Regions from separate parts of the Sporosarcina sp. Y838 genome, predicted to be linked through region 2. Evidence: riboswitches for the same ligand, from Rfam matches in the RefSeq annotation. Region 2 holds a riboswitch; the other holds the start of a gene.
What was found. A riboswitch is a leader RNA that binds a small molecule or an ion and turns the genes downstream of it on or off. The one in region 2 is predicted to bind glycine.

Region 1 (4,485 bases), on a different contig from region 2:
TAGGAATATAACGATGCTGCATGTCCTCTTAACCCCTTTTCATAATGTTAGTATGATTAGCGTTTATAAAATGGTGTAGCAATAATTACAGCTTTCAAACGTTTATTTCGAATTTCTATTTCAACTTCAGTTCCTTCAGCAGTATGCTCACGATTCAAAAGCGCAAAACCTATATTCTTTTTAAGTGTTGGTGATTGTGTACCCGTCGTGACTTCACCGATTTGTTCTTCACCGAGGAATACTTTGTACCCAGTACGTGGAATCCCTTTATCAATCATTTCCAAACCGATAAGTTTACGCGGTACACCATTCTCTTTTTGTACAGATAAAGCTTCTTTCCCATGGAAATCTGCTTCTTTATTTACTTTGACTACAAAACCTACACCCGCTTCAAGTGGTGAGATATCTTTTGACAATTCTTGTCCATATAACGGTAAACCCGCTTCGAAACGAAGTGTATCACGTGCTCCAAGACCCGCTGGTACGACGCCTTCACTTTCGCCTGCTTTCAGGATAGCAGACCATAGTTCAACAATCGCTTCCGGTGATCCATAAATTTCAAAACCATCTTCTCCAGTGTATCCTGTACGGGATACAAGCACTTTCTGACCTGAAATCTCGACATTTTCCTTGAAACGGAAAAACTTAATGTCTTCAAGCGACTCGTTTGTCAACTTCTGAAGGACTTCCTGCGCTATTGGTCCTTGCAAAGCTAGAAGTGCATAGGAAGATGATACATTTTCAATTTTAACATCATCAGTCACGTAACTGTTCATCCACTCGAGATCTTTGTCGATATTTGACGCGTTGACAACAAGTAGATAGTCGTTTTCACCACGTTTGTAAATTAGAAGGTCGTCTACAGTTCCGCCATCTTCATAACACATAGCGGTATACTGCGCTTGTCCATCTTTAAGTTTCGAAACATCGTTAGTAACCATTTTTTGCAAATAAGGAAGAGAACCTTCCCCACTTACAAGCACTTCACCCATATGGGATACATCAAATAATCCTGCTTTCGTACGTACAGCTTCGTGTTCCGCTTTTATACTCGAGAATTGAACAGGCAATTCCCAACCACCAAAATCGATTGTTTTCCCGCCATACTCAGCATAGCTATCAAAAAGGACGGTACGTTGTAAAGTTTCTGACATAATTCATTCCCCCTTGGAAAATTGATAAAAAAGGACAGAGGTCCCCTAAGAAGAGAACCTCTGTCCTTGTACCTGAAAGTTTGACCTTACGGCTTTCCTCGTTGGTGGCCGATTATCCGGCACTCTCCAGAGATGCGTCCTGTATGAGTCTTGTTACCTGAGAGATTCATAACATAAGTTACTTGCTCCTTCGGCGACGCCTTTGCGTGCTCTCCTCATACAATCATTCGCGCTATTCAATTGAAATGAAAATGAATAAGATTCGGACAACTATTGCCCTTTCGCCTTATATCTTAACATTTCATCCATGTAAGTGCAATGCTTTTTAATTGACTGTCGTTTTAACGAACATTGATGCCTTTATAACCCAAAACGTTCGTGTATATCTTTGAAAATTAAACTTTCTGCTAACTATAGTTTTAAAAATCTAATCAACAGCTGATTTCCACTTATTACTTTTCCCCTTTAAGACGGCCAATTTGAAAAGCAATATAATCTACAATATCTCTTAACGAACGCTTTTCAGTTTCCACTTTAAAATGGGCACTTTGTAAGTAAAAAGGTTTTCGCGCATTAAATAAACCTTCAAGGTCGCTTCGGCTAGACCTTTGCACAATTGGACGATTCCGGTCGGTTGATATTCGCCGCCATATGTCACGAAATGGAGCATTAAGGAAAAAGACAAGTCCCGTCTCACGCATGACTTCCCTATTTTCCTTTCTCATCGCCACACCTCCGCCCGTTGCAATGATACAATATTCATCACGAAATGAGCGGAGAAAATCCGTTTCCAAATTACGGAAATACTCCTCGCCGTGCAGTTCAAATATTTGTGGAATCGACAAACCTGTCATCTTTACGATTTCATTATCCATATCGTAAAAGGGCATTCTTGTTGCATAACTAAGTCGTTTGCCGATTGCACTTTTTCCACATCCCATAAAACCAACTAAATATACTTTCTTCATCTCATCACCCATTTGGCAGAACGAATATGCTTATCCGCTCCGTTTCATTGTCCTCACCGTTTCGTTCTCATAATACGTCTCAAGCGAATCGTAATTCCTTTGTAGACTATCATGCCATGAAACGAGGGAGAAAAGAAAGAGACTAACGAAAAATAATAAAATAATTGTTGCTGCAAGCATGGCTCCATTTTCATTCCGGATACAATCCAACCGCAAACCCCCTTACTTTTACTGAACCATTAAGCAGCAATACATGAGCAGTTAAAGTCATACCGTCATAAGTGAATCTCACTGACTGAACTCCCGTAATCAATGGGACATGTCCTTCTCCGTTAACTAGTTTTCTAATGACAGTCCCACTTTGTCCTATGTTTATCCTCCCACGGCTTGTGACAAGACGAAAAGTAGTTCCTTCATAAAGCAATTGAATTTCACTAACATCTGAAAGCAGTTTTTGCATATCCAGTGAAAACAGTTCCCACTCTGTGGAGGAGGTGTCAAAGAACTTTTCCTCTATTGGCTCTTTCCAAAAAAAGAACAAAATAAATAAATGAAGAAAAATAGACAATACAGTTAGTTGGAAAATGCTTTCTAGGAACGTATAGCCCTTTTCGTCACGTACCTTTAGGTATTTACGCATTTATCGTACACCTTATCAATAATTTCATATGACACACAGACAGCTTGTCCATGAATGGACCACTTATAATCGATTTCTTCAATCTTCCGGACACCTTCCGATAATCCATATGCTTTAAAATAGATAGCGCCTTGTAATGCGGTTTCCGAAGCATACATTGCCGCCTTTTTTAACTGTAGTTTGGAAGTCGCGAAAGTGGAGAAAGGAAGTAGTGTGCCAAATATCACAATTACTATAGTCAATGTCAGTATCGTTTCCGGCCACGAATAGCCCCCTTCATTCATAAATAATCATCCTTCCACGCTGAAATTGTAACCGTATTTCAATCACACCTGAACTTGTCGAGAATGCAAGTGTGCCAGCTTTAATAATATCTCCGTTTGCATGAAACCCCACTTTCGATGATGTACTACTGCTTAGATAATGCATGCCTTCAGGAAATACATTCCTTGCAATTACTTTTCCACTTAGTTCAGAAGTAGTAAATTCAGATCCGGAATGTTTGAACTCCAATTGGGTTATGACAGAATTCGCCATGGAATAGGCTTGCATGTCTTGCACGGACGCAATAAATACTTGAAGGGCATCATCTTCTGATTTCACTCGAATCCATTGATCCCCGATAGGTAAAATGATTGCTGTCATAATTGACAGGACAGCTAATACAAGAATCATTTCAAGGAACGTGAATCCACTTTCCCTAGTTTCCTCCACCGTCTGCTCCTGAACCTGCCGTCCCACCCACTTTATCCACTTTGCCGTCCACTATTACTAAAAGGGTTCCGTCTGGACACTGCGCAGTTCCCGGTAAATATTGTTCATCTTCTAAATTACTCATAGTTGGCACGTGTTTTTTGTCCATTTTATAAGCCTCAACCTGGCCTTGTACCATTTTGATGTAAGCTGCGCAGCCTTTTTCATCAATTGACTTAGAATGTTTTGTGACATTTGGAATGGCAATGAGAATGAGAACCGAGATGATTAATAATACAATCATCATTTAAAGCATCTTTTCCCGTCATTTTCACATCATGAATTTGGTTATCAAAATCCGGTGTAGAGCGTTTTTACATCACCTTTCTTTTCTGCGCTTTTCCTTGCTAGTTTATTTTTGTGATTTAATTGTGAGCGGACCACAAAATAGACCACATTAACGTGGATGGAAATGTGGTTTCACGAAAAAAGACCACATTTATTGAAAATCTTCTATGTATAGGTACGGGAAAGGATAATAAAAACAGTCACTTTCTCAATCGAGTTGATGGATGTTCCTTCTATTGAAGTAATCCGTACTTTACAGGTAATAGAAAAAAGCGACCTACCCACAATCTAATCTGTGGATGGGCCGCTATTGGTTCAGATGTCACCCTTATTTTTTTGAAGATACTGTAAGAGATTGGGAAAGCTGTGTGATTAATCCATTTCAACTCAATCCACATATTGCCACTATATCCACAATGCAGTACGATTGAGCTATTAGAAAATATTGGAGGTATGTAAATTGAAGAAACTCATAGGATTACTAACGATATCAATAGTACTTATTTTAGCGGGATGCAGTGGAACAGGGACTAGTAAAGGGAAAGAACCGACTGTAGATGATATAGTTCAAGCTTTTAAGGATGCAGACTTAGAAGTGGGCGAAGTCACAGAAATGGACAAAAAGGAATTCGGAGATGCCCGCAAAGAAGGTAAGCGAGTATTGATTCCATCATTGGGAGAT
Region 2 (4,485 bases):
GCGTATTTTAGAATATGGATATCGTCGAGGAAATGAGAATGATTCGATTAAAATGGCTGATTTTATTGGAGAGTTATCCGAGCAGCTAAGAATAGAGTTTAACAAGGATGAAATAGAAGGCCTAAATCCTAAATATAAGATAGAGGTGGAATAAAAAATGAAAAATGATGCCTGCGGAAAAGCGTTCCTGTGCACCGCACATTTCAGACACTATTCAGACAATTATAGAAGTGAATGAATGGAGTTGTTGAGTATTGCGGACAGAAATGAGCCAGCTGTGCGGAGTTTTGAGCCACCGTTTGCGGACGTGAGAGCCTGAAAATCCATGCCTGTGCACCGTGCAATTCAGACGCTATTCAGATAATTGCAGAAGTGGATGATTACAGCCAAGGAAATGTACCACCCTTGACATTGTTTTTACCACTACATAACTTCTGGAAGATTTAAGATGAAAAATCATATTTTCTGTAATCAAGAAATTCGCGCTCGTTATACAAATTTGATTGGTTTTCAGTAAGGTCAGTCTTCCGCAAACGGGCCAAATTATTAAGTTATGGGGGGGGGATGTTTTGAATACAATAGTGTTATTTACAATACTTGTTTCTCTGCTAGTTTCCACCATAACTTGCTGAGTGTTCTAACAGCATTGGTTGTAAATGCAGTAATTCTACTAATAGCAACCGTCCTTTTTAATAAATTAGATGTACAAGCATTTCATAAACAAACAGATGCCGTCTTTAGCAGTTTGGGAATACTAGTATTTGCGTTTTTTATTCCAGTGCAGCGATAATGGTATTAGAATAGAACTTGTATTAATTGCGTGAGTGGTGCTTTAAAAACAGCTTTAAATTATGAAGAGAAGGAGAATACTATGAAAGAAAAAAATGAAAAAAAAATTCCTGAAAACGATACGGTTAAAGCAAGTGCTGAAGCTGAAAAAACTCTTGCTGATTTAGCGAAAGAAGCCCTGAAGTTTGGAAAAAGTAGTGAGGATATAACTATAGCTGATCAACAATCAACCTCGGAATACAATGCTGCCCTCTCAGAAACATTAAATTCAATTAATAAAGAAATTAGTGAAACTAAAGATCCAGAAGAAAAATCTAGTCTTTACAAGCAAAGAGAAGATATTATGAATAGGATGAGAGAAGAAAAAGAAAAACAACGGCAGAATAATAACGAAAGAGAAGAAAAAGACAGAAATCAAGCAACAGGTTTTTTCACTATCGTTACAGCAGTTGCATTAGGAGCTGGAGCATTTGCAACTAAATTATTATTAGATAACAAAAAAGCTTAGATAGTAAGACCTCGATTTGATTGATTTATAAATACTTTGCCAGTCCCTTAAACTATTCAAACCTCAACCAGCCGTTTAATTGTCAGAATGGTGTGAGTGACACTTTTAGTAAGTCATAATCTGTATTGCAGTTCATCAATCGGGGGCAATTACTTAGTAGTAAGCGTTCCTCCAACGATAACTAGCGGATCAATCGAAGAACGTGACAAACGAATTGCTGAGTTGACAATTAGAAAGTTTGAAGTTGTGCGCTTTTTTGAAAAGATAGTGGAAAGCATCGATTTGGCATAGTCAGAGAGCAGCAGTACGTCCCTATATGCTGCATGAGGCGAAATAATGATTAAATTCAGAATATTGACTAGACTTTTACCTTTCTATGGTTTATTATATTAATTAATCGAATAGTAGCGGATGAATATTATGGGAGAGACTAAACGTATTGTTTAGCACCGAAGGAGCAAGTTCCGAAAAACAGGAATCAATCTCTCAGGTAAAAGGACCATAATAGGACGCGTCTCTGGAGAGCGCCATGTGCCACCAAAGGAGTTACACTCTCAGGTAAAAGGACAGAGGAAGTATAGGTGAACACCTATATTTCCTCTGCCCTTTTTTGTGGTGAAATGTGGTAAATTGTAAATAGGAGGGTACATCACCATAGTCTATGAGGAAAATTGTTAATCGGCGGTCTATTATGTATTTACAATTATTAAAAATGTAAGCGCTTTATTATGAAAATGACAGAAGTGTGAAAGTATGATTAGAAGACTCGTTATTACTAACCTGAAAATTAAGGAGTGAAACATTTTATGCAGGAACAACAATTGGAAAGAGGCCTAAAAAATAGACACGTACAACTAATTGCAATTGGCGGGGCAATTGGAACCGGATTATTTCTAGGAGCAGGAAAGTCTATTCATCTAGCAGGACCTTCAATTTTATTTGCTTACCTGATTACAGGTATAATTTGCTTTTTGATTATGCGCTCACTTGGAGAACTACTCTTATCCAATTTGAAATATAATACTTTTGTGGACTTTGTACAAGATTATTTAGGGAATATGGCAGCTTTTATGACTGGCTGGACCTACTGGTTTTGCTGGATTTCAATCGCAATGGCCGATATAACAGCTGTTGGTCTCTATGCCCAGTATTGGTTCCCTGAAATACCACAGTGGATGCCGGGGTTAATTGCGCTAGTCGTTTTGTTAATTATGAACCTTGCAACTGTAAAGCTTTTTGGTGAAATGGAGTTCTGGTTCGCATTGATTAAAGTTATTGCGATTCTAGGATTAATCGTAATTGGATCGGTTATGATTATTAAAGGATTTTCAACGAGTGAAGGTCCATCTAGTTTCACAAATCTATGGAGCCACGGCGGAATGTTCCCGAATGGCATCAGTGGATTTATTCTCTCATTCCAGATGGTAGTATTTGCGTTTGTTGGGATTGAACTTGTTGGTCTGATGGCGGGCGAAACAAAGGATCCGGAAAAGGTTATTCCAAAAGCCATCAATAATATCCCTATTCGGATTATTATCTTCTATATTGGCGCCCTGATTATCATTATGAGTATTTATCCGTGGACTGCAGTCAAGCCTTCAGAAAGCCCATTCGTTCAAGTTTTCGTAGGGGTTGGAATCATTGCAGCTGCTGGTATCGTCAATTTTGTCGTCCTGACATCCGCTGCTTCGGCATGTAATAGTGCTATGTTTAGTACAAGCAGAATGATGTACTCACTTGCTAAAGACAAATATGCACCTGAACGTTTAGCAAAACTTAATAAACGTAAAGTACCTGCCGGTGCATTGTACTTCTCAAGTATCGTTATTCTAATTGCTGTTATTTTGAACTATGTTATGCCAGAAGGCGTATTTACGCTAATTACAAGTATTTCTACAGTATGTTTCATCTTTATTTGGGGAATTACGGTTATCTGCCATATGAAATATCGTAAAACAAGACCAGAGCTAGCGAAAGCAAGCAAATTTAAAATGCCGCTTTACCCGATTGCCAACTACGCAATCCTACTTTTCCTAGCGTTCGTTCTTGTTGTTCTTGCACTTGCGGAAGATACTCGTGTTGCCTTGTTCGTAACGCCTGTTTGGTTTATTTTGCTAACTATAACGTATAAGTTCCAGGTGTCGAAATTAAAACATGTTACTCAGCCAAAAGTAGCGGAAAGTTAAGTCCGTGACCTACCTCGCGTAGGCCTCGAGTGTAATGCATTAAGTCAACGAAGAAGCAGGTCCCCAAAATAACTTAGAATCAATAGTACAGGCAAAACGACAGAAAAGGGATGCAGATGCTACCCTTCTCTGTCGTTTTTGTGTGAGGATAAAGATAGTAGGGTTAGAATATTATTCACCTTCCGCTTGTACAAACTTATAGCAAATATGCGTTGTTATCTAAACCGCTTGAAGGGCACTTATATCGCTTTCGATTCAGTAATTGATAGGAATCTTCTAGGGCGAGGGACGGCTCTGTATCGAGTCTAGGCGATGGATTTACTTCATAACGTTAAAGGCCCCAATTACGATTGAAACTTCCGTTAAGAAAACAAACATAGATGCATCAGTGAACAGTTTTCTCCACACAATCGAATCATTCCTTCCGAATTTATATGTGTATATAAAAGTTCATGAAGGACGCCGTTTTGATTTACAGACTAAACAAGATGATATTCACTGTTTCTTCGAATCTATTCACATGTTTTTCAAAGTCGCTTCTTCTTCGATCTGAAAAACTTGGCTCGTTCCGCAACCCGACAATAGCACTCACCAGTATAAAGAGGTGAATATGGTTTTCTATTAGATAAATACTAAAGAAACGGGGGAGTGAGGATAAAATACTTGTTGATAAAGTATTCGTAGTATTTTCGATAATTTTATGATTAAGCCGAGAACACCCGTGACTTCAGTCGTGGGATGAATTGGCTTTTTCGTTATGAAGTGTTATCGCGTGACGAACTGGTGTTCTATTTGGTAGAATGTTCTTACGAAGGGTGGTGAGAAAATATGGAACTGAAAAAAGATTACCGAACTTATCAAATCAACATTAAAAAAGGACATAGAATATATTCTTATTTCGATGAACTTTGTCTAAATAGTAATAACTTGTATAACACAACAAACTTCTTTATCAGGCAAGTTTATACTACTCTAAACAATGAAGGTGTATTACAACCTTTA

Region 1: it holds a riboswitch for glycine, as region 2 does, so the genes downstream of both, gcvT (glycine cleavage system aminomethyltransferase GcvT) here and AC1TO4_RS03770 (amino acid permease) in region 2, are expected to answer to the same signal.

The regions. Positions count from the first base shown of each region.
Region 1 is NZ_JBXCJD010000007.1:107,904-112,388, reverse strand. Features, by position in the region: gene gcvPA (aminomethyl-transferring glycine dehydrogenase subunit GcvPA) at 1-22, opposite strand, end outside; gene gcvT (glycine cleavage system aminomethyltransferase GcvT) at 57-1,154, opposite strand; glycine riboswitch at 1,211-1,288, opposite strand; glycine riboswitch at 1,290-1,381, opposite strand; gene AC1TO4_RS11950 (shikimate kinase) at 1,607-2,122, opposite strand; gene AC1TO4_RS11945 (hypothetical protein) at 2,153-2,332, opposite strand; gene comGF (competence type IV pilus minor pilin ComGF) at 2,313-2,762, opposite strand; gene AC1TO4_RS11935 (hypothetical protein) at 2,747-3,046, opposite strand; gene AC1TO4_RS11930 (prepilin-type N-terminal cleavage/methylation domain-containing protein) at 3,039-3,476, opposite strand; gene comGC (competence type IV pilus major pilin ComGC) at 3,463-3,762, opposite strand; gene AC1TO4_RS11920 (stress protein) at 4,264-4,485, shown strand, end outside.
Region 2 is NZ_JBXCJD010000002.1:207,441-211,925, reverse strand. Features, by position in the region: gene AC1TO4_RS03785 (YwzD family small protein) at 1-154, shown strand, start outside; gene AC1TO4_RS03780 (hypothetical protein) at 872-1,297, shown strand; gene AC1TO4_RS03775 (hypothetical protein) at 1,394-1,588, shown strand; glycine riboswitch at 1,709-1,809, shown strand; gene AC1TO4_RS03770 (amino acid permease) at 2,104-3,483, shown strand; partial or broken gene AC1TO4_RS03765 (RNA-guided endonuclease InsQ/TnpB family protein) at 4,312-4,485, shown strand, end outside.